4 regions of the Bacillus sp. Marseille-Q1617 genome follow, and region 1 is predicted to be linked to each of the others. Evidence: riboswitches for the same ligand, from Rfam matches in the RefSeq annotation. Region 1 holds a riboswitch; each other region holds the start of a gene.
What was found. A riboswitch is a leader RNA that binds a small molecule or an ion and turns the genes downstream of it on or off. The one in region 1 is predicted to bind S-adenosylmethionine.
Positions count from the first base shown of each region.

Region 2: linked by a shared signal. The riboswitch ahead of HWX64_RS14265 (methionine ABC transporter ATP-binding protein) and the one ahead of metK (methionine adenosyltransferase) in region 1 are both predicted to bind S-adenosylmethionine.
Region 3: linked by a shared signal. The riboswitch ahead of HWX64_RS00580 (Na+/H+ antiporter NhaC family protein) and the one ahead of metK (methionine adenosyltransferase) in region 1 are both predicted to bind S-adenosylmethionine.
Region 4: linked by a shared signal. The riboswitch ahead of HWX64_RS09485 (Fur-regulated basic protein FbpA) and the one ahead of metK (methionine adenosyltransferase) in region 1 are both predicted to bind S-adenosylmethionine.

Region 1 covers NZ_CAHJXM010000002.1:1,051,914-1,059,672, forward strand. Annotated here, with positions in the region: gene HWX64_RS16670 (GNAT family N-acetyltransferase) at 1-271, opposite strand, end outside; gene HWX64_RS16675 (lmo0937 family membrane protein) at 421-570, shown strand; gene pckA (phosphoenolpyruvate carboxykinase (ATP)) at 961-2,550, opposite strand; SAM riboswitch class I at 2,925-3,071, shown strand; gene metK (methionine adenosyltransferase) at 3,308-4,507, shown strand; gene HWX64_RS16690 (gamma carbonic anhydrase family protein) at 4,969-5,484, opposite strand; gene HWX64_RS16695 (alpha/beta hydrolase) at 5,569-6,372, shown strand; gene HWX64_RS16700 (tetraprenyl-beta-curcumene synthase family protein) at 6,387-7,451, shown strand; gene HWX64_RS16705 (immune inhibitor A domain-containing protein) at 7,712-7,759, shown strand, end outside.
Region 2 covers NZ_CAHJXM010000002.1:560,585-568,343, reverse strand. Annotated here, with positions in the region: gene HWX64_RS14280 (ABC transporter ATP-binding protein) at 1-865, opposite strand, end outside; gene HWX64_RS14275 (MetQ/NlpA family ABC transporter substrate-binding protein) at 1,396-2,211, opposite strand; gene HWX64_RS14270 (methionine ABC transporter permease) at 2,233-2,898, opposite strand; gene HWX64_RS14265 (methionine ABC transporter ATP-binding protein) at 2,888-3,901, opposite strand; SAM riboswitch class I at 3,993-4,099, opposite strand; gene HWX64_RS14260 (DUF2922 domain-containing protein) at 4,590-4,808, opposite strand; gene HWX64_RS14255 (DUF1659 domain-containing protein) at 4,846-5,064, opposite strand; gene HWX64_RS14250 (LacI family DNA-binding transcriptional regulator) at 5,450-6,469, opposite strand; gene HWX64_RS14245 (alpha-galactosidase) at 6,833-7,759, opposite strand, start outside.
Region 3 covers NZ_CAHJXM010000001.1:96,072-103,830, reverse strand. Annotated here, with positions in the region: gene HWX64_RS00590 (phosphotransferase family protein) at 1-286, opposite strand, end outside; gene HWX64_RS00585 (MFS transporter) at 612-1,784, opposite strand; SAM riboswitch class I at 2,043-2,147, shown strand; gene HWX64_RS00580 (Na+/H+ antiporter NhaC family protein) at 2,337-3,653, shown strand; gene HWX64_RS00575 (cyanophycinase) at 3,751-5,814, opposite strand; gene HWX64_RS21805 (hypothetical protein) at 5,833-6,255, opposite strand; gene HWX64_RS00570 ((S)-benzoin forming benzil reductase) at 6,545-7,300, opposite strand; gene HWX64_RS00565 (LVIVD repeat-containing protein) at 7,432-7,759, opposite strand, start outside.
Region 4 covers NZ_CAHJXM010000001.1:1,908,851-1,916,609, reverse strand. Annotated here, with positions in the region: gene HWX64_RS09505 (amino acid permease) at 1-668, shown strand, start outside; gene HWX64_RS09500 (dimethylarginine dimethylaminohydrolase family protein) at 756-1,595, shown strand; gene HWX64_RS09495 (YndM family protein) at 1,736-2,206, opposite strand; gene HWX64_RS09490 (protoporphyrinogen oxidase) at 2,415-3,806, opposite strand; SAM riboswitch class I at 4,022-4,132, shown strand; gene HWX64_RS09485 (Fur-regulated basic protein FbpA) at 4,243-4,464, shown strand; gene HWX64_RS09480 (four-helix bundle copper-binding protein) at 4,486-4,812, opposite strand; gene spoIIP (stage II sporulation protein P) at 5,018-6,124, opposite strand; gene HWX64_RS09470 (hypothetical protein) at 6,441-6,608, opposite strand; gene mgtE (magnesium transporter) at 7,028-7,759, opposite strand, start outside.

The DNA of each region.
Region 1 (7,759 bases):
ACATGATACTGAAATCATCGCAGTGATTAATAATGTCGGCGAATCCCTCTGCATCAAAATCTCCTGCGGAGTACGGAATGAAGTTTTCCCTATATTTTAAGAGGACCCCTCTCAGTCTTCCCAACTCGTCAAAATCTCCCCAAATGGTTTGGAAATCCTGTTCATAGCCAAATGCCTCTATATCGCCGATGATGAATAAATTCTCGGCAGGCTGCATTTGGATCAACTGCTGACATTGCTCATCATCTGCCTGGGTTAATACTCTGATCATTTCACTATCCCCTTTATAAGTTTAATTGATATATTACCAATATTTCTAATATTTAGTAAAGAGGAATTTGCAAAAAATATTCGTTGTTGTTTTAAAAAGCTCAATTTAGGGAAAGTTAGCAACAATACATGATGAAGGAGGCGGTATACATGTTGTGGACCATCATCGGGATACTTGTTGTCCTGTGGTTATTGGGACTGATCTTCAAGATCGGCGGAGCCATCATCCATATTTTATTGATCATTGCCGTGGTCGTGTTCTTATGGAATCTGATTACAGGCAAGAAGAAACGCTTATAGCTTATTTAAAAGGAGGAGGAATCCTCTTTTTTTATTTGGTTGGGATTTGGTGGAGGAAATCAAGGGAAGCGCAGCCGGCGAGGAGAGGGCCGGACTGGTGCCCCGTGGATTGCCGGGTTGGTAACTTCGGATTTTGTCGATTGTTGTAGAATTGTTGGTAAAATCAAAAAAACGTTGATAAACGAAGATTTTCGTTGATAAGCCTTATAAAACGTTGATAACCTAGAATTTTCGTTGATAAGCCTTATAAAACGTCGATAACTTCAATTTTCATTGGTAAGACTGATAATCACAGGGTTTTCGCTAATTCCCCCAGAAAAACCGACGCCAAAAATAAAGACCAGCCAAACACTATGCCGTGTTCGACGGGTCTTATTGAAATAAATGTGATTAATTTACAGCGGGACCGCCTTTAGCTTCGATCTCGGCAGGTACGTTTGTGAATTTCTTGAAATTTTCGTTGAATTGGCGTGCAAGTTCAGTTGCTTTCACTTTGTACGCTTCTTCATTAGACCATGTTTTAATCGGTTGAAGCACTTCATCAGGTACACCTGGTACATGTACCGGAATGTTCAATCCGAAGATTTCGTCTGTTTCCGTTTCAACGTTCGTCAGTTCACCTTCTAAGGCTGCCTGCACCATTGCGCGTGTGTAAGATAACTTCATGCGGTTACCCACACCGTATTCTCCTCCGGTCCAGCCAGTGTTTACGAGGTAGACTTCTGCATTGTGCTCATCGATTTTCTTACCGAGCATTTCTGCGTAGCGAGTAGCGGCAAGCGGCAGGAAAGGAGAACCGAAGCAAGTAGAGAATGTGGCCTGCGGTGAAGTGATTCCGCGCTCAGTTCCTGCTAATTTAGATGTATAACCGCTTAAGAAATGGTACATAGCCTGCTCTTTCGTCAGTTTACTGATCGGAGGCAGGACGCCGAATGCATCGGCAGTCAGGAATACGATGGTATTAGGGTGGCCGGCAACGCTAGGCTCCACGATGTTTTCCATTGCTTGAAGCGGATAAGCTGCACGCGTGTTTTCTGTTAAACTATTATCATCATAATCCGGAATGCGGGATTCTTCATCAAGAACCACGTTTTCCAATACGGATCCAAAGCGGATGGCATCAAAGATTTGAGGCTCTTTTTCACGAGTCAGGCCGATGCATTTCGCATAGCAGCCGCCTTCGATGTTGAATACGCCATTCGGTGACCAGCCGTGTTCGTCGTCCCCGATCAAACGGCGGTTGGGATCTGCTGATAATGTCGTTTTGCCTGTTCCGGATAGGCCGAAGAATAGTGCGACGTCGCCTTCGCGTCCTACATTTGCCGAACAGTGCATGGAAAGGATGTCTGCTTCAGGAAGCATGTAATTCATGACGGAGAAGATCGATTTCTTCATTTCTCCTGCATATTCCGTTCCGCCGATCAGGACGATGCGTTTTTCAAAAGAAACGATGATGAATGTTTCAGAATTTGTCCCGTCCACAGCAGGGTCTGCTTTAAAGTTTGGAGCTGATACGATCGTAAATTCTGATTTATGTGAGATTAACTCTTCCGCACTCGGACGGATGAACAGCTGATGCGCGAAAAGGTTATGCCACGCAAATTCATTGATTACCTGGATCGGAAGTCTATGTTTTGGATCTGCACCTGCAAATCCGTTGAAGACGAATACTTCTTCTTTTTCTTTTAAGTATGCAAGGACTTTATGGTATAATTTATCGAATGATTCAGCGGAGATTGGCTGATTAACAGCTCCCCAATCAATTTTATCTTTTGTTGTAGGCTCCTCTACAGTAAATTTATCTTTAGGAGAGCGCCCTGTATATTTGCCAGTTTCAGCTCTGACTGCACCTGAAGAAGTTAAAACGCCTTCATTTCTATGAAGAACTTTTTCCACTAATTGTGAAACAGACAGTTGATTTTTGATATTTTGACCGCTAAGTAATTCTGTTAACTCACTAGACATGCTCACTGAATTCATTAGAACCCTTCCTTTATATAAATTTAAATACCACTTTGTTGTTGTATCTTTTCAAAAATAGTATAACACAATTAATTTATTAGTCTATACTATTTAGCATTTTTTTATATTGTGACTTAAACTTGTAACATTTTCCTTTAAAAACGCAACTTATTTCTCCCTATCTAAGCAGTTTATGCTTGTCCTCAGGAAATTCCTCATTCATATACCCACGTTTCCGTGTTTCTTCTTATATAAATGTCAGAAGCCTGCCCAATAATCAATCAAAACATTGTTCCCAGCGGTAAATGTGGCATCATGCTGTTAATCTTTACATACTAAAAAATATTTGACACCCTTTGGCGTTAACGTTATTATTGTACCTTGAACGGATACTCTTATCCTGAGCTGGTGGAGGGAGCAGACCCTATGAAACCCAGCAACCTGCTAAATAGAAAGTTGGTCCTTTTTGTAATAGGGAAGGATCCCATGAAGCGAAGGTGCTAAACTGAGGCAAGGTGGACAACCTTGAACGATAAGAGAGAAAAGGCGCGGCTATGATGTGAAACCTTTCCTCTTTGTACTTTTTCCCGAGGAAGGGTTTTTTCTATTTTATAGTGGAGCATTAGTGATTAAATCTCATGTTTTTATATAAGGTCGTTTTTCTCTTCCTTATAAAAAAACCATGTTTACTTCATACTACTTAGGGAATGAGTACCGTATCTGTTTAATTGTTTTGTCGGTGGAAATCGGCAATTATGCTTAAGGAGGAACCTTAATGTCAACAAAACGTCGTCTGTTTACATCTGAGTCCGTAACGGAAGGACATCCAGATAAAATTTGTGACCAAATCTCTGATTCAATTCTTGATGCCATTTTAACGAATGACCCGAATGCCCGTGTAGCATGTGAAACATCTGTTACAACAGGTCTTGTCCTTGTTGCAGGTGAAATCACAACAAATACGTATGTGGACATCCCTAAAATCGTCCGTGAAACGATCCGTGGGATCGGATACACACGTGCGAAGTACGGTTTTGATGCAGAAACTTGTGCAGTTTTGACATCAATCGATGAGCAGTCTGCCGATATCGCCCAAGGTGTGGACCAAGCACTTGAAGCGCGTGAAGGACAAATGTCTGATGAAGAAATCGATGCAATCGGTGCAGGTGACCAAGGTCTGATGTTCGGATTTGCCTGCAACGAAACGAAGGAGCTTATGCCTCTTCCGATTTCCCTTGCACATAAATTATCCCGCCAGCTGACTGAAGTACGCAAAGAAGAAGTTCTTCCTTACCTTCGTCCGGACGGTAAAACGCAGGTAACGGTTGAATATGATGAGAACGATAAGCCTGTACGCATCGACACAATCGTTATCTCAACTCAGCACCACCCTGAAGTTTCGCTTGAGCAGATCCAGCGTAACCTGAAAGAATATGTCATCGATCCTATTGTTCCTAAAGAACTGATCGACGAAAAAACAAAATACTTCATCAACCCTACCGGCCGTTTTGTTATCGGCGGTCCTCAAGGTGATGCGGGTCTTACAGGCCGTAAAATCATCGTTGACACATACGGCGGATACGCACGTCACGGCGGCGGCGCATTCTCCGGTAAGGATGCGACGAAGGTTGACCGCTCGGCTGCATATGCAGCGCGCTATGTAGCGAAAAACATCGTGGCTGCCGGCCTTGCTGAAAAGTGTGAAGTTCAATTGGCGTATGCGATCGGTGTAGCACAGCCTGTATCCATCTCGGTTGATACATTCGGAACGGGTAAGGTTTCTGAGGATGTATTGGTTGATGTGGTAAGCAGCAACTTCGATCTTCGCCCTGCAGGAATCATCAAGATGCTCGATCTTCGCCGTCCGATTTACAAGCAGACAGCTGCTTACGGACACTTTGGCCGCAACGATCTTGACCTTCCTTGGGAGCGTACGAACAAAGCTGAAGTATTGAAAGCTGAAGCTCTTAAGTAATAACAGGTATGAGAAAACCAATACTCTTTTATGGGTGTTGGTTTTTTTGATGTATTTGGATTGGGGCGGCTGGTTGAGTGAAGTTGTATTCGGTGCGTACAAGTTTTGAATGAGGGTATGGGTTTCGAAGTCAAAGAAGTCAAGGTAAGGAAACTCATGCGGAATTTGTCGAAATATGAAGAATGGCAGATATATTAGGATTTTGGCAGCTAAAATGAAAAAATGGACGATAAAAAATATTTTTGGACGATAAAAATGAAAGACGGCAGATAAAATCGAAAAATGGCCGAAAGCTTCACCATACCGCAAAGTCCTGCCATACTCAATTAGCTTGAGTCGTGCCTGGTCCCGAAAGCAAGAATCGAGCCAGGCACAACCTCGGGATGATTAAATCCACTTCAACCCTCCCGTAATTTAACACGAGTAATCTCACTCAGGTTGGGGTATCACAAGTATAAGAGTTAAAAGGGTTTGATGCTTTTATAATACTGGCCTTTTTCGGCATATTCCCTGGAGATGCGTTTCATCTCACTGATATCATGTTCGTTCAATTCCCTCACCACTTTTGCAGGACGGCCAAAGGCAAGCGTGTTTGGAGGGATGACTTTTCCCTGAGGGACCAGACTACCGGCTCCGATAAAAGCACCTTCACCGATCTCGGCGTTATCCAGGATGATCGATCCCATGCCAATGAGGGCTTTTTTTCTGATTTTGCAGCTATGTAAGATGACACCGTGGCCGACTGTCACTTCATCTTCAAGGATAAGGGGATTTCCAGGGCTTTGATGAAGGATGGAGTTGTCCTGGACATTCACTTTGCTCCCAATCCTGGTAGGTGCAACGTCTCCTCTGATGACGGTATTGAACCAGATGCTGGATTCTTCCCCGATCTCAACATCCCCGGAAATCGTTACATAATCGGCAACATAAGCAGATTCTGCAATAACAGGTTTTTTATCATGGTATGGATAGAGCATTTTTCACTACCCCTTTCAATAATATTTACTATAATAATGGTAGCAGATGATAACCATTAGAGAAACATTTAAGGAGGATTTGCCATGTGGAAATGGGAAACAGATCAAGAGGCAAAAGCAGTCATCGTCATCATTCATGGAGCAATGGAACATCATGGCCGATACGGCTGGCTCATTGAAATGTGGCGTGCAGCAGGTTTCCATGTCATTATGGGTGATTTGCCGGGGCAGGGAATGACGTCGAGAAGACAAAGAGGACATATCGATTCGTTCGACGAATATCTTATCGAGGTGAAAGACTGGGTTCAGGCTGCTTATCAGTTTGAACTGCCTGTATTCCTCCTTGGCCACAGCATGGGCGGACTCATTGCCGTACGGATGCTTCAGGAGTCCCATGTCAAGTTGGCAGGGGTCATATTATCTTCACCTTGCCTGGGTCTTGTGAATGGACCGTCCAAACCGATCGAATTACTGTCGTATGGATTGAATAAATTTGCCCCGATGGTCAAATTCCCATCAGGATTGACGATTGATATGGCGACCCGGAATGCGGATGTCAGGGAGATTGACAGCAACGATACACTTTATATCACGAAAGTTTCTGTCCGCTGGTACAGGGAGCTAGCACAGGCAATCAAGCTTGCCACAGTCAACTTGAATAAAATGCCGGATATCCCTCTTCTGGTGCTCCAGGCTGGCGATGATAAAATCGTGGATAAAAGTGCAGTCAAGAAATGGTTCAATGAGCTGTCGCTTTCGGAAATGCACTATAAGGAATGGGCGAAATGCTATCATGAAATCTATAACGAACCCGAGAGAGAAGAAATCTTTGAATACTCGAAGATCTTCATAGAAAGCCGGCTGAAGGCACTGGGTTATATTTTATAAACGAGGTGGTAAGCTTGTCAGTACCTGCAAGTCCTTTTTCATTAATGACAAAAGTATATCGGGATATCTTTCCGCTTGTCCATCATGAGCTTGATCACTGGAAAAAACGAGCCTCAGAGATTCCAAACGATGAATTAAGAAAACAGGCATTAGCGAGTATTGAGCATAAAACCTTTCATTGTGAAGGGGGTTCGATCCTTTCCATTCTCTCACTGAAGAAGAAAAGGGAAACGATCCGCTTCACGGTGGCTTATCAAACGATCAGCGATTATCTGGATAATCTTTGTGACAGAAGTACGTCCCTTGATCCGGAGGACTTCGAATTGCTGCACCAATCGATGAAAGATTCATTGACCGTCGGTTCTGAAACCGTGAACTATTATGCATTGAGGAATGATCAGGATGACGGCGGCTATTTACGTGATTTGGTCATGGCTTGTCAGGAATCACTGGCTGCCATTCCCCACTATGGAAGCATTAAAAATGAGCTGCTGGAACTTTGCGAGTATTATTGTGATTTGCAAATACATAAACACGTGAAAGCAGAAGAAAGGGAGAAAAGGCTTCAGGCATGGTTTGAAGGACACCGGTCCAGCCTTCCGGAGATGGATTGGTATGAATTCTCGGCATGCTCCGGTTCCACCCTCGGAATCTTCTGCCTGGTGGCCTATGCCAGCAGGGCAGACTTTAGACCTTCATATACAGCAAAAATAAAGGCAGGTTACTTTCCTTACATACAAGGTCTCCATATCCTCTTGGATTATTTTATCGATCAGGAAGAAGATCATGAGGGGGGAGACTTGAACTTCTGTTTCTATTATGAAAATGATGATCATTTAAGAGAGAGGCTCATTCATTTCCTCCGTAAAGCGGATGAGCATACAAATGATCTTCCGCATTCCGGCTTTCACCGCCTGATCAATAAAGGGTTGATCGGGGTCTATCTGTCTGATGAAAAAGCGAGCCGGCAAAAAAGGGTCCAGGCTTTCTCGAAAGAATTCATCGGTAAAGCCGGATGGGTGACAAAATTCTTCTTTTGGAACGGAAAAATGTATCGGAAATTAAAGAGAGCGAAATAAGCTCGGTAGTTATTTCGTACTACGAAATAAAATAGTCCTATTTAAAAAGCTGGTTCCGTTACCATGGAATCGGTTTTTTGTCGTTTTATGGAATTTATTATTAGTAAAATATTCCCTTGTAAAATTTTTTCATAGGAGGAAATATTCAAGTTATGTCAGAATATATGGATTTTTCTGAAAAATCTAGTATATTGTAATTAGTTGTAAAAACATAGTACATAAGGGGGAATGACGTGTTGAAAACACGTAAAGTATTATCAATGGCTCTCACTGCTGCCTTGGGTATCGGCGCATTTGCTGGATCGGCA
Region 2 (7,759 bases), 490 kb from region 1:
CCGCTTTCAGATGTTCAGGGCGGATGCCGACAATGATGCGGCCAGATTTCATGAACTTCTCATCTACTTTTGGAATGGCGATTTTACCATCGGTCCCAAAATGGAGCTGCGAAGTTTCCGAATTATACTCCGCTTCAGCGATATTCATCGGAGGAGAACCGATGAAGGTCGCAACGAAAGGATTGGCAGGGTTATTATAGATATCGATCGGCTTCCCGATCTGCTGGATCTTTCCGTCGTGAAGAATCATGATCCGGTCCCCCATCGTCATCGCTTCGACCTGATCATGGGTGACGTAAATCATCGTAATTCCAAGCTTTCGTTGAATCTGCCTGATTTCCGACCTCATATGTGCCCTCAGTTTGGCATCGAGATTGGAGAGCGGTTCATCCATCAGGCAGATCGGGGCCTGGTTGACGATGGCGCGGGCGAGTGCCACCCGTTGTCGTTGCCCGCCGGAAAGCTCGCGGGGTTTTCTTTTCAGATAGTCAGAAAGACCAAGCATCTTCGCCGTCTCTTCACACCGCGCCTTCCTCTCTGCCTTCCGGATCTTCTTTACGTGCAAGCCAAAAACGATATTCTCTTCAACAGACAGATGTGGATAGAGGGCATAGTTCTGGAAAACCATCGAAATATTCCGCTTGCTCGGCGGCAGGTTATTCACTTCCTCGTCTCCTATTTTTAGAACACCCGCCGTAATATCCTCCAGCCCCGCAATCATCCGCAGCATCGTACTCTTCCCGCAGCCGGACGGCCCGACCAGCACAAAGAATTCGCCAGGCTCGACCGTCACGTTAATATTGGTGATGACTTCATTCTTTTTGTCGTATGATTTTGATACATCAATGAGCTCAACCTTTTTCACATTTTCTCCCCCTTGCATTCGCCGATTCCTTGTTCACTTTGGCTTTGATACATATACAGCGTTTTCATTTATGGGTTGCTTTCTTTTGTGTACCTGGTACATTTCATCGGTTTTGTACCAGGTACAAAATACAGCCAGTGTACCTGGTGCATTTCATCAGTTTTGTACCAGGTGTAAATCGTCTCTGTTGTACCTGGTACAGCACGTCGATCCTGTACTAGGTACAAAATACAACCGGTGTACCTGGTACAATTCAAAGCAATCCTGGACAAAAAAAAGAATCACAAACATAACCTAGGTGTGCCTAAGCTCATGATGTGAATTCTCCGGGTCTCTACACAAAGGTATTAACTTGTATGCTCTAATTTCCTGAAATTCCAAATTGGAAATGAATAACCAACGTGAGTAAAGTATATGAAAGGGTAAGAGGTTGTATGAACAAAACTTCCGGGGTTTTCATGCACTAACGCAACGAGGGACGGGCCTTTAGCAAGCTAATGGCCCGTCCCTCACTACATTAAAGTATGAAATTATTCCATCCACTCCGGCTTCCCGAAGCCTTTGAATTCTTCGTCGATGACGTTTTCGAATTCAGCTGCTTCGACGACTGCTTTGATGTCTTTAGCAAGCTGGGAATCGACGTCTTTGGTGTTCATGACGACACGGTTGCGATATTGGTCGGGCATGTTTTCAAGCTGCAGTGCGTCAAGCAGATCCATTTTTGCAGCCAGTGCATAGTTCCCTGGGACTGCCGACAGGTCAACGCTTTCCACTGCCCGTGGAAGCTGTGCCGCTTCGATCGGTTTGAATTGAAGGTTTTTCACGTTTTTGTCGATGTCTTTTTCAGAAACCGTTAATGGATCTGTTCCTTCTTTCAATGTGATCAGCTTCGCATCCTCTAGGATTTGGAACGCTCTTGCAGCGTTTGTCGGGTCATTTGGAACGGCGATGGCGCTTCCTTCTTTGATGTCTTCGATCGAATCAAATTTGTTCGAGTAGATGCCCATCGGTGCTGTTGGTACGACGATGACTTCCGAAAGCTCCATGCCGTGCTGCTTTGCGAATGTTTCCATATAGATTTTATGCTGGAACAGGTTCGCGTCGAGGTCCCCCTGCGCGAGTGCGTTGTTCGGCTGGATGTAGTCGCTGAATTCCTTTACTTCAACGGTGTATCCTTTTTCCTCAAGCCCTGGTTTGATGGCTTTTGTCACCATGTCGCTGTACGGACCTGATGTCGCCCCAATCGTGATTTCTTTTTTATCCTCCGAGCTTGCTTCTTCTCCACCGCACGCCGCAAGCAAACTTACTGTCAATGCTGCTACTAAAAGTAAAAACCACTTTTTCATGAAATCTTCCCCCTAGGTTGTTTATCGTTTATCTACTAATCTTGCAAAAACATCGCCCGTATACTGGATGAGCTGCACCAAGCAAATCAAGACGACGACCGTGGTGATCATGACCGTATTGTCATAACGGTAGTAGCCGAAACGGATGGCCAGGTCACCGACACCGCCTCCGCCTACGATTCCTGCCATAGCGGAATAGGCGACCAAACTGATTGTTGTGATGGTGATGGCCTGGATGACGGCCGGCTTCGCTTCCGGCAGCAGGACGTCCTTGATGATCATCCATGGACTCGCCCCCACCGACACCGAGGCTTCGATGACTCCCTTATCAATCTCGCGAAGGGCCGTTTCTACCATTCTTGCAAAAAACGGAATCCCCGCTACAGACAGCGAAACGGATGCCGCCGTCGGTCCGATCGTCGTTCCCGTCAATATTTTTGTAAGAGGTAATAGTGCAACTAATAAAATGATGAACGGAACCGAGCGGACCATGTTGACAACGAAGCCGACGATTTTTTTAATGAAGCCGTTTTGCAGGAACAATCCCTTGTCTGTCACGAAAAGCAGGACACCGAGCGGCAGGCCCAGCAGGATCGCGATGGCCAATGAAATCCCGACCATATAGACGGTTTCCAGGAATGCTTTATTTAATTCTGGTAAAATCGCAATCAATGAATCAGGCAGCACGGTCGAGCACCTCCAGACTTTGTGTTTTAGCTGTTATGTAGCGGATGGCGGCCTGTATTTCAGCATCCTCTCCTATCAGCTCCATGATGAAAATCCCCAGCGGCGTTTCCTGGATATACTCGATTTTCCCATGAAGGATATTGCCTCGGACCTTATATTTTTGGAACACTTCAGATACGACACTCTCTTCTGCGATAGAGCCCTTGAACTGGATTTTGATCAGCTTGCCCGTCCGGCTCTTCAGTAAGTGAGGCGGCAGTTCAAACTGCAGGATGTTTTCGATGAACTGTTTTGTAAGCGGCTGTCTCGGGTTGGCGAAAAGATCATACACAGGGCCTTCCTCCACGATTCTGCCGTCCTGCATGACGGCCATCCTGTCGCAGATTTCTTTTACAACTTCCATTTCGTGCGTGATGAGGACGATGGTCAGTCCCAGTTGTTTGTTGATGTCTTTTAAAAGTTTAAGGATCGACTTGGTCGTGCTCGGATCCAGCGCCGAAGTCGCTTCGTCGCACAGCAGGACGGAAGGATTGTTCGCGAGTGCCCTTGCGATGCCGACCCGCTGCTTCTGGCCGCCACTCAGCTGTGCCGGATAGGCTTGAGCTTTGTCGCTCAGCCCCACCATCTCGAGCAGTTCTGTCACCCTTGGTTCGATCTTTGCCTTTGGCACCCTCGCTGCTTTCAAGGCAAAAGCAAGGTTTTCGTATACCGTTTTCGCTTTGATGAGGTGGAAGTGCTGAAAAATCATGCTGATTTTCTGGCGTGCGAGGCGGAGTTCTCTGGATTTCAGCTTCGTCAAGTCCCGTCCGTCGATGATGATCTCCCCTGATGTCGGCTTTTCCAGTAAATTGAGGCATCTGATAAGCGAGCTTTTTCCGGCCCCGCTGTAACCGACGATACCGAAAATTTCTCCTTTTTGAATGGTGACGGAGACATTATCCACACCAAGCACCGTTTGCTTTTTTGTTTTGTATTCTTTTACTAGATTTCTGATTTGGATCATCATTCACACCCCTTTTCTTTATGTATTGATGTTTGGCCAAATAAAAAATGCTTCTTTCAATTACTGAAAGAAGCATCGCGTTTATGTCATCGACTTATCTTTCAGAATGAAATCCATTCTGCAGGAATTAGCACCGTTCCATAATTGGAGGTTGCCGGACGTCACAGGGCCTGATCCCTCGGTCGCTCTTGATAATTTGAAAGTATTTAATTTTCGAAGTTTTTAATCTTATAGGAGATGATATATGGTTTGTTTTGGGAAGTCAATAAGGGATTTTGAGTTTGTTTTTTATGTAAGCGATTTCTTTGCTGTGGTTAAAGGGGATAGGCTGAACTGAAAAATTTTCCTTGTATACCGCTTTTGATTTCCGTGGAAGACTTCGCTTTGCGCGGGCGAGCGTGGAGCCTCCTCGGCTTTGCCTGCGGGGTCTCCACTGCTTCGCTTTTCCCGCAGGAGTCTACGTCTTCTACTACAATCAACGCTGGAGTGAGACAATTAATCAATGTTACGGTTGACCATGGATTAAGACAAAAACCTTCCTTGGAGGAAGCACTTAACTTTTAAACAAACGTTTGATTAACGTCTCAAATCCTCGATGGAGAAAGGTTTTGAAGGTTTAAACAAACGTTTAATTAAAATTGAAAAGCCCGCCTCGTATTGAGATTACGAGGTGGGCTTGGGTCACTTATTATAAAACTTCATAATCCGTCACATTACGTTCTACCACACGTGCTCCGTCTACGCTTACTAGCGCGCCGCCTGAGCTTCCGAATACGCCGGTTGTGATCAAGTTGTCCATTGCTGCTTTGACTTGGATTGTATCGATCGGGTCGATGGGATCGTTGACGCTGATTTTCGCTGTTTTGCCAGTTTCGGTTTTAAATTCTAATTCAAGTACCTTTGCCATGTTGAGATCTCCTCCTCCCTCTTAAATTTCAACGTCATTACGCGTTGATATCGAAGTTTTGAATCTTTTCTACGTTGAATAAGTTTTTCTCTGAAAGACCTGCGAGTGACTGAGCTGCGCTGTGCATCTCATCCGGAGTAGCCGAGCCTTTGATGTAGCTGTATGATTTGTACTTGTACTTCGGGTTGCCTTTCTCATCCATCCCGTCGTTGTATGCAAACCTCAGCTTTGTTCCTTTCAAATCCGCTGTTGCCATGGTGCCTCACCTCCTTTCACCTTTTATATAGGGATCGGGGGAGGAAAAGGACACCTTGGTTTGAAATATTTTTATTGGGGAGGTTGGGAACGGGGAATGGGTAGGTTGGATTATGGTTGTGCCTGGCACACGAGGGGGTGATTGTTCCTGGCACAAAAGGGGCTAATTGTGCCAGGAACAGAACAGCCGGATTGTGCCTGGCACCCGAATGGATTGAAGCCTTTCCTTCAAAGGCGCTGCTTCGGTGCATGGTTCAAAACATAGAGATCGAGCTTGGCTCAAACCAGACCCTTTGAGCCAGGCTCACTTGTACTAATCTTTGGCAAAACCACTGTTAAACAAAAAAAAGCCCTTCCCGGACCAACGATCCAAAAAGAGCTTCTCCTTATTTATCAGCCGCTTCGCTGCAGCTCTCCCGCTTCACTAAATGAACCGGTACCACTACTTTCTTCGCCAATTCCCGCTTTGATTGAATCTGGTCGAGAAGGAGTTCCACCGCTGATTCACCCATGAATTCCGTGTAGACCTTCACAGTCGTCAGGGAAGGCTGAAGGAACTTTGATGTTGCGATGTCATTGAATCCGACGATAGACACTTCGTCCGGAATGGCGATTCCTTCTTCATGAAGGGCACGGATCGCTCCGATCGCCATCGAGTCCGATGCGACAAAGAAGGCTGACGGGACATCATCTTTTTTCAGGGCTTCCTTTATGAGGCTGTAGCCGCTTTCCGACGTGAAGTTCCCGTCCGTCCAGATGAAGGCGGGGTTATGGAGTCCTTTCAATGAAAGGTACTCCCGGAACGTGACTTCCCGTTCGTCCCGGATCGGCTCTTCATCGAGGACGTATTCCTTTCCGCCGATGTATCCGATACTCTTATGGCCTAGGCTCAAGAGGTAGTCGAGCACTTCGGTCATCGCTTTCCTGAAATCGACGACCACGGAGTCGTAGTCATCCGATGGTGAGTAATCGACGAGGACCAGCTGGCGGGCTGCTTTTTCAAAAGCATCGATTTCGGATTGGCTGTACTTCCCGACCGCAATGATGCCGTCGAGTTCTGAAAGCCTGGTCGGGTCGATTGTGTTACCGTTCTTGAACAGCTTGACGAGGTCGATGTTTCTTTCCTGACACTCCCGCTCCACCCCGTTGCGGACGGCCATGTAGTATGGGTCGGCCATTTCCTGCTGATCGGAGTACCAATAAACCAGGCCAAACTGGAGTCGGTCGCTGATTTGCTGAGGGTCTTTCCGGTTCCTCAGGGTTTTGTAATTCATGTCCTGGGCGATCTGGAAAATCTTCTTCTTCGTTTCGTCCGTTACGGACAGTGAAGCATCATAGTTCAGGACCCTTGAAACGGTCGCGAGTGAGACTCCCGCTTTTTGTGCTATGTCTTTTAAAGTGGCCATCCCACTTCCCCCTTTATTGCTATTTACCTGGGAGAGAAGCGGGCCGCTCGACTTACTTCTCTCTTGCATTTTGATTGTTATTTTGAATGCTCTTCTAAAGCCGCTGTTGATTTCCGTGCAAGACTTCGCTTTCCGCGGGTGACCCGTGAGCCTCCTCGTCGCTGCGCTCCTGTGGGGTCTCACATTGGCCACTTCTCCCGCAGGAGTCTTCGCCTTGCACTCCAATCAACAGCTGGAGCCGGTTTTATTATTCAAAAGTACATTTTCTTTGAAAAAAAGTAGGTCAACCCTGTACTTAAATTCATACCACTCTTTACTTTAAAACAAATCAGCCTGAATTTCCATCAATATGGGGATTTCTTATCAGACTTCCTTTAACTTCCAGATTAATGATTGAAAGTCTCCTTTTATCACAGTGTTTTCAGTGACGACGGTGCCGCTGAACATTGGGGGGATCAAGAGCCCGATGTTCATGAGCTCGTCTCCGTACGCCCGGTGAACTGTTTGTCCCGTCCCTTCTATTTCGTACAGGGCATCCGGGTCCAGCCCCTGCAGCCTGATCCGTTTCAGGGATGGGTTCGGGACGGCCAATGTCCGGTAAAATGCTGCGATGGCCTCACCTTTTTCGGCATCCGCGACCATCCAGGCAGTGTCATTGCCTTCGAATGGACTTAACAGGCGGTAAAATGAACCGAACTGGAGGAGCTGGCGGTTTTCTTTTACAAATTCAACCTGCTTCTTTACTTCCTGCTGTTCTTCCTCTGAAAATCGAGTGGCATCGAGCTCGTAGCCGAACGCCCCGAACATGGAGACGTGGAACCGGGTATCGAGGGGCGTCGACCTGCCTGTCTGGTGATTCGGGCAGCTCGATACGTGTGCGCCCATCGATGACAGCGGGTACACAAGCGAAGTGCCCCATTGGATCTTCAAGCGTTCAATGGCATCGGTGTTGTCACTCGTCCACGTTTGCGGCATGTAATAGAGCATGCCCGGATCAAAACGGTTCCCCCCGCTTGCGCAGGATTCGAACAGGATATGCGGAAACTTGCTGGTCAGCCTTTCAAGCAGCTGATAGAGACCGAGCACGTACCGGTGGGCGACCTCTCCCTGACGGTCGCTGCCAACAGAGTCGGACCCCACTTCCGTCATATTTCGGTTCATGTCCCATTTCACATACGAAATCCTTGATGAAGAAAGGATCGCGGACAGGGTTTCATCCAAATAATCGACCACGTCCTGCTTGGACAGATCAAGGATGAATTGATTCCGGCCGTGTGAAAGCGGCCGGTC
Region 3 (7,759 bases), on a different contig from region 1:
ATCCGGGCAATATGCGATAACCCGTAAAGACCATTCCCGGTTCCTCAGGAAAAAAGAATTGATAGGCCGGCTGCGGTACAGGGATGGAGAGCTTTGAAGATGCATAATCAAGTATCACTGTCTCTTTCTTCAGTTGCTCTATTCCTGCTCTATATTTTGGAAAGCGGAATACCCACTCGTTGTTGATGATCAGTACATCATTATTCTGACCCTGCTTATTTTGATGGTATTCTTTGATATCCAGGTGAGGGATCTTCTCTTTAATAAGATTGATTTTGTCTTCCATGATTTTCTCCTTTTTACTAAGCATCTTTATCGGTTTCTAACCTATTAATTAGCTATTCACTGAGTAAAGACCTTTCTTGCCTGCAAAAATTTCTCTATCAACGCCGCTATTGATTTCCGTGCAAGACTTCGCTTTCCGCGGGTGACCTGTGAGCCTCCTCGTCGCTCCGCTCCTGCGGGGTCTCACATTGGCCACTTCTCCCGCAGGAGTCTTCGTCTTGCACTCCAATCAACCGCTAGAAACCAGTTAAAAACAATTGTAAGTTTTAACATAGCCACAAAAAAGACGCTCTCTAAAGATCTCTCTTTAAAAAACGTCTCATAGATTAATAGGCTAGAGCCTGCCTCTTCTCTTCTTTCATTAATACAAAGCATAGGAGAATGCCTATTAATGACAGAACGGCAAAGAACAAGTAGACCGCATAGATTGAAAAGGTTTCAAGAATGAAGCCGCCGACAAACGTGCTGAACCAGTTTCCGAGGCCGTTTCCGATGGCAGAATAAATGGTGACAGCTGTCGCCGTAATATGAGCAGGCGTTATTTCCCTGATATAACGCAGGCCGGCCGGAACAAAAAGCCCGATGGCAAGGCCCTGCATGACTGCAGAACTGTAGACGAGCCAAAGACTTGGTTCAGTAAAGTAGAACAGCCAGCGGAGCATGGAAGCCGCCCCTGCCAAGGCCGCTACCGACAGCAAACCGAACCGGTCAATCCAATTCCCTGCGACTCTCATAAATGGCACTTCAGACAGTACTGCAATCAGGAAAGCGAGACCAATTCCGGCATATGTCCCGCCTGAGTCTTCCACAAATAAACCGAAGTACGTATTATTGGCCAGGTTTGGACCAAAAACCATGAAGGTGACGGCTAGAAAAATCAAAAACTTCTTTAGCGTAAACAACTCCTTCATTCCGGCTTTCAGGTCCAGCTTGGCCGATGCGCGTTCCTTTGGAAACCGGAAAGCCAACAGAGCCGACAGAACCAGACAACCGAAGAATGCGTAGAAAATGATCGTCGGGCCGATGAAACCTTCCGATAATTTCCCCATCACATACACGGCAACACCGAAGCCCAATGATCCGAATAATCGTATATTTCCATAGTTATAACGGACTTTACTTGTATACTTCAGGCTGATACTGTCTGAAACGGGTATGATCGCACTCTGGAAAACAGCGACCATAATCGCAATCAGAAGAATTCCATAGTAAAGGTCGGTCACGAGATACCCAAGGGCAAACATCCCGGCAACCAATGAAGTGAAGGCCAGCACCTGGGTCGGTCGATTCGTCGCATCACTCACCATTCCCCAGATAGGCTGAAAGAATATCATCATAATGGGGCCGATCGACATGATCGTCCCGATTTGGTACCCATTCAACCCAACACTTTCACTTAAATACACGCTTAACAGCGGGTACAGGCTCCCCACACCAAAAAACGTCAAAAAATAAAAGCCTTGTAAAGTAAAGACTTGATTACGTACCGTTTTTTCCACTTCTGTATCCCCCAGATGATTTTTTATCCCTATAATACTAGACCTATTCTAGAAGATTGTAAATCCTTTTTATGGATAAAGTAAGACTATGCATCTGTGGCTCAATCTTTAAGAAATCTTATTAGCATGGGATTCCATTTGAATGAATCATATTGGCTGGAAAACTTTTTATAGTCCTATGAACATTTTTCCGATTGACTTTTCTTCTTAAACGCCTTAAAGTATGTAAGTATAATTTCAAATGAATATAACGTATTCTTCTTATCCAGAGAGACGGAGGGACTGGCCCTATGATGTCTCGGCAGCGGACTCTTTACGAGTGCTGTGCCACATCCAGCAAGCATGATGCTTGAAAGATAAGAAGAGTGTTTCTTTTATTGGAAACCTCTTCTTGTCGAGAAGAGGTTTTTATTATTATCCAGCGAGGTAATACCCTTATCGTTGGGAGCGGGTTACGTTGAAAAAGTTGACCTGATAGCGAATTTGTCGCTGGTGACATATTTCCCATCGCAATCCATTCATCAATAACCAATTGTCAAAGGAGTTGTTCATATGATTAAAGAAAAAGGAAATCTTCTGGCTTTACTGCCATTACTCATATTTGTTTCGCTCTTTCTCGGGGCGGGAATCATTTCAGGAGATTTTTACGCATTCCCGGTATTAGTCTCCATCATCATCGCTGCTGTAGTGGCGCTGCTCATGAACCGGAAGGACTCCCTGAATGCTAAAGTGGAGCGCTTTGCCAAAGGAGCTGGACATCCAGATATTATGATCATGGTGTTCATCTTCCTTTTAGCTGGAGCATTCTCGGGAGTCGCTGAGAAAATGGGCGCTGTAGATTCGACGGTGAATCTAGCTCTTTCTGTACTTCCAGAAAACCTTGTTATTGTTGGACTGTTTTTAATTGCTGCATTTGTTTCATTATCCATGGGTACTTCAATGGGTACGATCGCGGCACTTGCCCCGATCGGTGTCGGAATCAGCTCTGGTACGGATATCGCCATGCCTGTTGCGATGGCAACGGTCATCGGTGGTGCGATGTTTGGCGACAATCTCTCATTCATCTCTGATACAACGATTGCTGCCGTCCGTACCCAGAAGACGGAAATGAAAGATAAATTCAAGGTGAACTTCTTTATCGTTCTTCCTGCAGCCATCCTAACGATGGTGATCTTATACTTTATTACGGCAGGCAACCAGTCAACGGTGGATGCCGATGCCTTTAACTGGGTGAAGATCCTTCCTTATCTTGGAGTCATCATAGGTGCATTGGCAGGATTGAATGTGTTTGTTGTTTTATTCGGAGGAATCGTACTATCGGGAATCATCGGATTTGCCGATGGAAGCTTCACACCTTCCAGCTATTTTGGAAGTGTTGCTGATGGAATGACCGGCATGGCTGAAATCGTGATTTTGACCGTCCTTATCGGAGGTGTGGTTGAACTTATCCGTTATAATGGTGGAATACAGGCGCTGCTTTATCTTGCCACCCGCAAGATCCGCTCTCCACAAGGAGCACAGCTGGCAACAGCAGGACTTGTCAGTTCAACCAACCTTTGTACGGCAAACAATACGATCTCAATCATCATTGCAGGGCCGCTTGCGAAAGAAATCGGTGAAAATTACGGAGTCGATTCCCGTAAGTCTGCAAGTATCCTGGATATATTCTCTTGCTCCGTACAAGGCTTGATACCATATGGAGCACAAGCGTTATTAGTAGCAGAAACGGCAGGAATCTCGCCATTAAGTGTTATTCCATATGCGTTCTATCCGATTCTGACAGCAGTATCCGGATTGGTTGCGATCCGATTTGCACTGCCGAAGTTTACCCGTTCAAAAGCACCTAAGCCGAGCACCGCACGGTCATAAATAGCAAAGAGACAAACCCTCGAGGGTTTGTCTCTTTTTTATGTCTTCACGTAAAAGCGTCAGGATGATCCGGCAGTGCCACTAGATCAACAAATAATCACTTAATTCCGACCCGGACAGGGATAATATCCATTTCAACATTTGTAAACGAATAATCATCTTTATTACCATCCTTGTAGCCCCAGTACCCGCTCGTATCCTGTCCTTTTCTGAAGGTCAGCTCAAATCCTTTTCCTTGATCAAAGCTATAACTTTTCACACTTTCTTCAAGTGCGTTATCGACCAGACTGTAGGATATGAAGTTACCAAGCGAACCATGTGGAGTCAGCACTCCCGAATGGGGAGCTGCTTCATAATCGTAATATTCCGCTCCACTAGTAGACACTTTATGATCACTAATCTTATATTCTTTCGTTTTTACATTGAGTGAATCACCCGACTTGATCCAGGATAATTTTATATTTCTATACTTGTTAGGAACAGCTTCATCCATTTCTGCTTTAGAAAGGTCCACAATGGATACCCCGCCCTTCCCTTTGATTGTCAGGGAATCTGTCTGATTATCAAAAATCAAAGCAGTATCTTCATCGATTCCATACGAGTATTCCCCAGCGGTACCATGAGTAGAGGCAGTTGTGATGAGCCTTCCCAGCCTTGCTTTCTTATCGAAATGCTGATCGATGGTTCCATGCGGGAAAAATCCAAGGCCCTGCTCAAGGTATACAGCTCCTCCTTCCTGCTGAGTCATACTGTCATATTCTTCAGTGAATCCTTGAACAAGGCCGTCGTGGCTGCCGCCGCCTGCAAGCATGACATCACTCATAATGGCTGCGCCTGCACTCGTCCCTCCAAGTACCGCCCCATTTTCATAGATCGCCCAAATACTCTCCAGTGCCTTAGACCTCGTTCCATCTTCGTTGAGAAGGGTATCGGTGATTCTCGTCTGATCGCCTCCTACAAACCATATGGCATCATAGTCTAATAGTTTAGCTGTAAAACCCTCATCGTTCTTGTTTTTCACCCATCGTGATTCATCTGCTTCGGTACCCTTATAATCCCGGTTTGCCAAAGGAAGAATGTCAATCGTATGTTCAGATACTCCATATGAGACCAAGTCCGATTTGAATGCAAGGGAAGACTTCAGACTTGAACTTGCTGCAGGGATGATTCCAATCTTTCCATTAGCACCCGCTCTGTCAATGAAGGCTTTATATACCTCTTCATTACTGCTGCCCAGAGCCCCTCCTGCCATGATCAGACTTCCCTTTGTCTCTTTATTGAAAGGTTGTTTCTGATAAGAAAAGGTGGACTCTTTATATTCAGGGAATAAAAAAGAATCTTCTTCAAAAGAAATATTCACTGGCTTGGCGTCCATCTTCACGTGGACAAAGGAATACGAATCCTTCTGACCATCTTGATAACCCCAGTAGCCGTTTGTATCCCCGGCCTGATGAAATGATAATGCGAACCCGTTCCCTGTACTGTCGTAGAGGTAGCTTTGGATGCGATCAGTCCGGCTGTTATCAACCAAAGAATAAGATAGATAATCCTGAAGTGTCCCATACGAAGTCAGGACCCCGGTTGCCGGCAGAGGATTGAAGCCATAGTATTCATATCCCTTTGTTTCAAGCTTATCTTCTGAGATCATAATGTCGTTCGTTTCGAGTTTCAGCTTGTCTCCTGGCGACAGGTAACTGATATCGACGTTTTTCATTTCTTTTCCAGAAAGAACGGCATCGTTAATATCGACTACAGCGACTCCGCTTCTTCCCAGGAAGCTGACCACCTGCTCCTCATTATTCACAACCATGGCCGTATCTTCATCGATCCCGAACGCAAGCTCTCCTTCATCGCCATATTCAAATGCAGCCGCCGCGAGCCTCCCTAAGCGTGATCGCTCGTTAAAATGCTGGTCAATGATGCCGCCTTGAAAGAAACCAAGACCTTGTTCAATGTAGACTGGAGCATATTCCTTTGAAGCATCCGCATAATCTTTATCGGTGAATTCCTGGTTGAATCCCCCTAAGCTGTCTCCTCCTGTGATCATGACATCGCTCATAATGGCCGCCCCTGCACTCGTCCCCCCGAGTACTGCACCATTTCGGTAAACTTCCCAGATGGCTTCAAGCGCTCTAGTCTTTTTTCCATCTCCTTTTAACAATGCATCTGTGATTCTCAGCTAATCCCCGCCTACAAACCAGATTCCTGTAAGGCCCTTAATGTGCTCAGCCACCTCTTTTTTATTTACGTTCCCTTTCCATTTGTTTTCGTTTTCATCGGTTCCGCTAAAATCATGTGAGGAGATTGGGAGGATTTCTATGGAAGATTCGTTTACGCCATAGCCAACCAGGTCCTCTTTAAACCTATTCGATGACTTCAATGAACTTGATGCGGCAGGGACTATACCGATCCTTGCTTTCTCCTTTCCCCCTGCCAACTTGATGAACTCGTTATACACTTCTGCATTGCTGCTTCCGAGTGCGCCTCCGACAATCACCAAGTTCCCTTTGATCTCTTTCTCTTCCCCTTCAGCATATGTACTGAGGTTTCCCATACCGCCGAATAACAACATAAAACTGAACACAAGCAAAAGCTTTCTCATCTTTGTTATTTCTCCCTCCTATTTAGGTTTCATCTCTTTCAGTTGCAATTTTCATGCCAACCCAAATAGACTGAATTATCAATCGATTTTCCATTTACTTTTTATAATTGGTCTTTAACGGATAAAATATTAAAAACCATTTCAACCAAAAGAAGGAGGTACCTAGAGATATTCTGTTTAAGAAAGACAACCCGATTCTTATCCCCATAAAAAAAACAGATCCCTTAAGGACCCGCTTTTCTTCTATTGGTTTCTATTTTTCAGACGTACATTTTGCTTTTACTCTGAATTACAGCAGGTCATTTACATGATACAGCTTCCCAGATTCAACATCTGTTTCCGTCACAAGCTTCACGAGAACCTCTGCCACTGTATCCGTGTCCCTCAGCATTCCTTGTTCTTTGTAACGCTTAAAATTTTCAACATCGGCAAAGGCTTCTTCTGAAGATGAACGGATTGTTCCCTGCATATCCGTATCCATCACCCCTGGACTGAACGCAATGACTTTATGCCGGCTTTCCTTCTTTGAAAGTTCCAGACTTACGGTTTCCGTCAGCATATTGACCCCCGCTTTCGTGGAACAATACGTACTCCATCCGTAAACGGGTCTGCTCCCTGCTCCTGAACTCACATTGACCATGATAAGCTGACTTTCCGAACTTTGAGAGGCTCTCAGCATTTCATTCGTCACAATCATGGGCGATAGCAGATTTACATTCACACTCTTTTCAAGGTCTGCATTCTCTACCTGACCGGAAGGATTGATGGGTGTCACCACACCTGCATTCTGTACAAGATAAATTTGGCCGGCACCGTCATCAAACACTTTGCTGCCTATCTTTTTAATTGCTTTCTCCGTTTCTGCAGGATTGGAAAGGTCGCACTGAACGTACTCATATGAGACGCCTGTTTCATCACACAACTTCTTTAGCCCGCCATTATCCGTTCGGGAAACGTTAATAAGGGAAATGCCTTTCTGCGCAAAAAGCTTTGCTACCGCCTCACCTAATCCTCTTGTCGCCCCTGTTACAATTGCGTAATCCATATGTACCTCCCCTTTCTTATATGATTGATTATATAAGGAACGTTATAAATTACAAAAAATTTCGTTTCAAATACAAACCTTCTCAAAAAAATAGCTTCACGATACGATATCGTGAAGCCATTTAGCTAAAATTACTCAGCGTTATTATTTTTTTGAAGCACCTTTAATCCAGATCCCATATCTGATGCAAGAATGTAGTTACGGTCGGCAAACACACCCCAGATAAACGAGTTTTCCGGAACGTAACGTCCAATCTCTTCCGGTTTTGCCGGGTCGGTGATGTCCACCGCTCTCACGCCGCCTGCATAGTGAGACAAATAAAGGGTATTCCCGACCACTTTCGGGTCATGGACGGTATTGGCGAATGTCACCCCGTCCTCCACATTGTCAACAAGATCCGTCTTGAAGTTACTCAAGAGCTTAGGATTTGTTTTGTCCTTGATATCAAAGATCCTCGTG
Region 4 (7,759 bases), on a different contig from region 1:
AGTTGAAGGATAAAAAGGAGGCTCCCAAAGCGGGGAATGTCATGCTTCTCATCCTGACGTTGATCTATGTGGCATCTTTGGCAATGGCTGTATTACTCGTTTCTCTAGAAGCCTTTAATGATAAAGAAAGTCCTTTTGTGACGGCACTGAGTATGCACAATCTCCCTTTCTTCCCTCATGTATTCAATGGTGCTATCATCATTGCCGGCTTTTCAGCACTTACGGCTGCACTCTTCGGCGTGACTAGCCTGCTTGTCACTCTTGCCAAAGACGGCGATGCCCCGAAAATCTTTGAAAAGAAGCTGAAGAAGCCAAGGGACCTTCCACTTCCCTCATTGGGTCTTGCTACTACAGGACTGATTGCTTCAGTGATCACGGCTCTCCTCCTGCCCGGGAAAGTATATGAATATTTAACCACAGCTGCTGGAATCCTGCTCCTTTATAACTGGGCATTTATCATCCTCTCGGCTTTTAAAATTTTGAAACAAAAACGCTCGGGCATCATTCTTAGCATATTTGGGCTGGCTCTTCTGTTTTCCGCTGTAACGGGGACAATCATAGAGAAAAGTATCCGATTCGGTTTTTATATTTCATTATTGCTGGTAGCTCTGATTGCCCTCGTCGCCTTCTTGATGAATAAGAAATGGAAGAAAGAACATACTGCTTAAATAACCTTCCATGAATGGTACTAAAAGATATGAGCATCATAATGTAAAAGCAACCCTTTTAACATATTGCACTTGGGAGGACGTCCAATGAACCAGAATCAAGTATGCTGCCATAATGAATTTGCTTCTTTAAAAGAAGTCATTTTATGTCCGCCGAACTATATGAAAATTGTTGATGTGATTAATGAAACTCAACGACGCTACCATAAAGAGAATATAGATGTAGAAAAAGCCGTCTCACAACATGCAACATTCCTTGAAATATTGAAATCAAACGGAATTGAAACCCACTTGCTGTCACCGGACGAAGCATTTCCTGAACAAGTCTTTACAAGGGATATCGGGTTCACGGTGGGCAAAACTTTATTCATCTCGGATATGAAAATGCCAGTCAGACAAGGTGAAGAAGGTGAACTGAAAAAATGGCTGTCCAGCCGAGGCCTGCCATACATAGATCTCATTGAAGATGAAACTGAGGGCGGTGATGTGCTTGTACATGGAAGAACCGTGTACATCGGCCTGAGTGATAGGACGACACCAGGTGCAGTAGAACGAATTCAGTCATACCTGCCAGACTACGAAGTCATCTCCCTGCCGATTCATGAAGATATCCTTCATCTTGATTGTATCTTTAACATCCTTTCCGACAAGGATGCACTTATCCATCGTGAAGGATTATTGGAAGAAGACGTTAACCGACTGGCTTCTGAATTTCACTTGATCGATGTCTCACGAGAGGAACAATTCACCATGGGAGTAAATGTTCTTTCAATTGGAAACAAGAAAGTTATCAGCCTTCCAATAAATAAGGAAGTCAACGGTAAACTTCGCGAACGGGGGTATGAGGTAATCGAAGTGGAATTCGATGAAATCATTAAGTCCGGTGGATCATTCAGATGCTGTACGCTCCCGCTGCTGCGACAGTAAATGTCACAACCAGTGTTGCTTTATAGAGCGACACTGGCTTTTGAACTTTCTACAGAAGCATAGCAACTCCCACCTCATTTTCTAAATCAATCATAAAAAAACAAACCCGATGATTTCCTTATCAGGTTTGTTTTCATGTATTATTCCTTGTCTCTGTTTTTCATATGGAATTCATCCGTGAGTTTTGTTGGGAATTCGGGATGAATTTGTTCTGAAGCTTCAGTCTGATACTGAAGATTGGCCGGCGCTTTTCTTTTATTTGACCGATTAGGTAAGATATCACGAACTACATACCTATGGAAAAACAGTTCAAACACCATTAATGCTAGAGCAGCAAGAATAGATCTTATTAAATAAGTACCGCCATCCGTCATTCCATCCGTCATAAAGTAAATCAAGATAAATGCAAGTCCAAAATCAGCCAGTGCGGCTACTGTATTACTTGTTCTTGGAAGCAAAAACAGATCTCCAAGTAAATAAGCAATTGATCCCAACACTAATGATATAAGAAAAACATCTCCAAAGGTAATGGCTTGTACACCTGCAAGGATCAAATATAGAAGTACAAAGGTTGCCACAAATTTAATGGCAAATGCTTTAATATGCTTCATGTGCAATCCCTCCTTAACTTATCTTTCTCTTTTTATTTGAGATTATGCTAAAGAAAGGAGGATGTTTTTTCCGGCTGATATGTACCTTGTGATTTTAAATGCTATGATGGCTGGACTAAAACTTCTTTTCCCTGACCACCTAGGCTTCGATGAATTTTTCGAAAAAAAGAGCTTGAAATTCCTTTAAAGAATTCAAGCCCAAAAATACTTATCTGATTATTTTTTCAATAATGGCTTCAGCCGTATGCTTTCCATTTTGAATACAAGCACCGATTCCGACTCCGAAATAAGACGCGCCCGCAAGTGTCACATTAGGATAGTTCTCACTAAGTGTATGTTGAAGTGAGTTCACTGCCTCGCTGTGCTGCAAATGGTAGTTCGGCATAAGGTCTTTCCACTCGGTGACCTTAACGGATACCGGTCTTTCGTTAATGGCCAGACTTTTTGATATATCCTTAAGTGCTACGTTTGTAAGATCCTCTTCACTAAGGCCCTTTAATTCTCGGTAATGAGGATTGGAACTTTTGTAGAATAATCTTACCAACAATTCATGTTCCTCTGCTGTATGCTTCCATTTTCGGCTTGTCCACGTACAAGCATCGCATAGAACATCACTGCCATGCGATGTAATAAATCCTGTTCCATTTTCAGGAAGAATATCATCCTTTACATCAAACCCTATATAAATGCTTGTGAGAGATGAATTTTTCAATAGGCTGAAGTGTTGATCCATTAGAGGATCGTTCAAAATCATTTGTGTAACATCATGTGGTGTTGAAAAAACTACATAATCGGCCTCAACCTGCTTTCTGTCAGTAAAAGTGAGCTCGTACTTATCTTCATACTGCTTCAGGTTAATAAGTTCTTCACCCTTAATAATATCAGCATCTTCTATCACCTGTTCAAGCCGGTCTATCAGAGCAGATAACCCGTTTCGGAAAGAGATGAATTTCCCTTTGGAGGAACTCTTAAATCTTTCTTTATTTGCTTCAAGCCCTTTGATGATACTTCCATATTGATTTTTATAATCCACCAAATACGGAAGCGTACTAGACATCGTCAAATCATGAAGGTTTCCTGAGTACACACCGGATAGTACAGGTGCAATTTGGTTCTCGACAAGTTCCCGCCCAAAGAACGCTTCCAAAAATTCACCTACCGAACTCTCTTTTGTAAATATCTTGTTGGGAGTTTCCAAATCCTTACACGCTTCACGTTTGCCATCTTCTGAAACCAACGTACTTTCCATTAACGATTCTATACTCATCGGAATACCGAAAATCGTATCTTCGGGAATCTTATGCAGCTTCGCGTTCATGTAGATATAGGATAGCCCTGTTTCGTTATACACAAGTTCATCCTCTAGCTGCAATTCTTCTATTAAAGCCAGCACACCCTCATTTCTTGCAACAATCGAGTCTGCCCCCGTCTCCATGATGAACGGATGTTCCTTTACGGTTTTAATCTTTCCGCCAAGCTCTTGATCACGTTCGACCAGTATCAATTCGATATCAATATTATTTTCTCTTTTTAATTTATCGAGATGGTACATCGTTATGAGTCCTGTGATGCCCCCGCCAACTACAACAACCTTTTTCATCGTCATTCACTCCATATGCAGGTTTATACCATTAGCCTATCACTTTTTATTGTGAAATCATAAACAAATGGGGAATTTATTGTGACTTTTTAATGAAGATTCTGTGTACTGGATGCTTAGAGACTAAAGTGGAAAAATCTTCATCTCGCATTTATTCATACTTGACAACTCGGAATACTATGTATTAAAGTATATCTAACTTATTAATCATGAATAACTTATCAAGAGAGGCAGAGGGACTGGCCCGATGACACCTCAGCAACAGATTCTGATTTCACGGAACACTGTGCTAATTCCATCAAGCCGAAAGCTTGAAAAGATAAGATGAAGAATAAAACTATTTAAACCTTCTTCTTATCTTCGGAAGAAGGTTTTTGTTATGTAAAAACAATAAAGACTTTTCTCATGAAATAAATGATAAAAGGGGTGCAAGATAATGGGAAAAATCATTCGACATACTTTAGAAAGACGCCGGGAGGAGCTTATAAACAAACTGATCACCTATAACATTTTCAAGAAGAACGGCAAACAACTGTTTGAATTGACCCTGCAAGAACTCGAAAAGGAGTATCAAGAGGCAAAAAGTCATTGCCATCCTCACAGCAGCGCTTCCTCCATCCATTGGAAAAATGTAAAGGCCCGTCCCTCGGCACGTTAAAGTACTGAAGGACGGACCTGTTTATGCGATATTTCTGCAAGCTTCTGCACACTTAAAGCAGGCATCTGCGCATTTTTGACAGTGATCGTGGTCATGCTTTTTGCATTCGTTTCCGCAAGCTTCACAGATGGATGCACATACTGAAGCAAGCTCGGATGCAAACGGCGTGCCTCTTACCAGTGCCTGTTCTAAAAATCCGCACATGTCTGAGCATTCACGATCTAAACGGATACAATCCGCCATCATTTTAACATCATCCTCACCAAGGCATGCATCGTAACAATGATTGCAAGCCTCCATACACTCATGTAATGTTTGTACTAATGATTGATACTTTTCGTGTGACATTAATTAGTTCCTCCTTGTTTTTTATTCTATCATTCTTTATCCGGGTTTCACCTTCTCTAAACAACATTCCAAAAATTCGTTTCAAGATTGAAAAGGATTCATAACCCGCATAGGTTATAGTTTCCCGCGTTTTTTGCAGAATTTATGCAAAAAACGGAGAAAACGAAAAAAGCTGCCTTATCACAGCAGCTTTTCGCAGACACACTTATCCATTAACTTCTACAACATCTTCCTTGTAAAACTCTGCGAAGATTTCTGCAAATGCTTCCGTTGAATTATAGAGCTCGACTAAATTATTTTCTACACCACCGAATTCCAGGAGCATGGCTCGCTCGGTCAAGTCCTGATTGTAGACACCGTTTCCTTCAGCTTTCGTTTTAACAAATACCCCGCGGCTGATGCCGGGATATTTCTTTTCGAGTGCGCCATTCAATTCTTTGGCGATGGCCAGATTTTTTTCGAAATTCTTGTTTTCTTTACCTACGATAAAGAATAATCGTGCATATTGCTTCCCATTAATTGTTTTAGTGGTGATTTCCCTGGGCTGGGAGTCACGGTGGATATCAATCAGGTAATTGAGGTCATTATTTCCGGCAAGTGCTTCTTGAACCTGCTCCCTTGATAATTTATATGACTCATAATAGGTCCAGTTCTTCTCTTTCAGTGCCTGCGTAGTATCTGTCTTATCCTGTACGGCACCTATCCCTCTTTTCGCAAGTTCTTGTTGAAGCTTTGACCCGATCGCAATGACGTTTACTTTTTCATTCGTACTGGCAGGATTTTCGGTTTGATTATTTTTAATAAGCGGGCTAAATGCTTCCCAGCTGTGGGAATGATAAATAAAGACAGATTTCTTATCGACTTCTTCAACGGTTTCTCCACTGTCGCCATTTGCCCGGTCAATCTGTTTCTGATCAAACTCCTGATTCTTCAATTGTTCCTCAGTCGGTGCGGGCGATTCTACAGGCAGGTTGGTTATATCCGTCCCTTTCCCCGCTACGGCTATCTGGGTATGGTAATTTTCAATCCCCGGTATCTCTCTTCCAAATAAACTGCGGGGATCAAACAACGAGACATTGGTTACACTTTCAAGCCAGTCAAAGTCGGACTCCAATTCCTCTTCATTCATTACCCTGAGTGAAGTAATCTCTTCAGATAGAAGCTTCAAGAGGGTCTCTTTCGGTACCATATCAGATACTGTCGAGTAAAACAGCGTGTCCACCTTCAGCTTGATTGCCGTCGCAGATATAAGCCAGACGGAAAAATAAAGAAGGATAATTCCGAGAACCATCATTCTTGCTAAAGATTTCATAGTCACAAATACTAGTAGGGGTAGGGTGCTATCTTTTCTGGATTTGTACGCCATGAATGAACTCCTATACTTATAAGATTTACTAGTTCACTATATGCGCAACTTGCAGAATATAGAATGAAGAGATAAAGGTTCATTCTTCTTTACTAGAAGGGCAAATTTATGAAGGCAGTACAAATCACACTTTAATTATGTAAACTTGATAGGTATAGTGGGTGTAAGTAGAAAATTTCCGTATTCTTAACAATTGATTGGAATAGGTATGCTCATTAATTTAAATCGAGATTTCAAAAATATTCCGACAATATTCATCATATTATTTAGTTGTTTTGGAGGCTTCTCCGAATTTTTTTAAGCGAAAAGAACTTCCTTCATCTTCTGAAAATCCCATAGCGGCAGCCTTCTGCATTACTTTATCAAGCATATTCGGGAAAAGATTCATTTTCATTTTATAGTTGAAAAAATAATAAGTTTCAGGTGTCACAATTACGCCCTCCTTGATAGGTATATAAATATTTAATTGTATGATATAATTTATACTTAATCAAGATTAAATTATTTTGGGTCTACGAGACTGTATTTAGTCAATCCCTCTATAATATAGAAGGGAGACGTTTTATGTCATTCGATACAATTCTGCGAATGCTGAAAACTCAAATTGATTTTAAAGAAAGTGAGATTATTCACACTTTCAGTTCGGAGGACCAGACACCTGTACTTTCCGTCATATACCACTTTGACACGGAAACGTTCTTGTTAACTTATATAGAAACCCAGCAAACCAAGAAATATACAGATATTATTAAGTTGGCGGACATAATCGAACGACATCTTAACCAACAGCCACAGAAAGTATAATCATAGAATAACCGCCCCGCTGCTCATTGCCGGGGCGGTTTTAGTTTAGGATAATTTTGAAATGAACATGCTTGCAATGCCGAAATATACGAGCAGTGAAAAGATATCGTTGATTGTTGTAATGAGTGGACCTGAAGCTACGGCAGGATCAATATTAAACTTATAGAGAACGAGCGGAATGATGGTTCCTGCTAGTGTTCCGATTATGAGTGTGATCAATAGTGAACTACCCACTACGATTCCAAGTACGAAGCTTCCCTGCCATATGAATGCAATGATCGATATCAATATTGCACAACTAAGACCGATGATGATACCTACCCATAATTCACGAAATATCAGCTTCAAAACCTGTGTTACGTCCAAGTCTTGTGAAACCAGCCCCCTTACGACTACTGCAAGGGACTGTGTACCTGTATTTCCTGTCATACCGGCTATCATCGGCATAAAGAATGCCAGAGCGACTGCAGACTGCAGTGTATCTGAAAATCCGTCTATGATACTGCCTGACACAAGACCGATCAATAACAAGAGTATGAGCCACGGCAGCCGTCTGTATGCAGCCACGAACGGCTTCGTGTTGAAATCAATCGCTTTACCGGAAGCAGATAGCTTTTCAATATCTTCGTTTGCCTCTTGGATCACTACATCAATAATGTCATCGACCGTAATGACTCCCATCAGTTTATCATCTTCTTCTATGACAGGGATCGAAACGAAATCATAGCGGCTGATCAATTTCGCCACTTCTTCCTGATCGGTAAGAACGTCAACTTT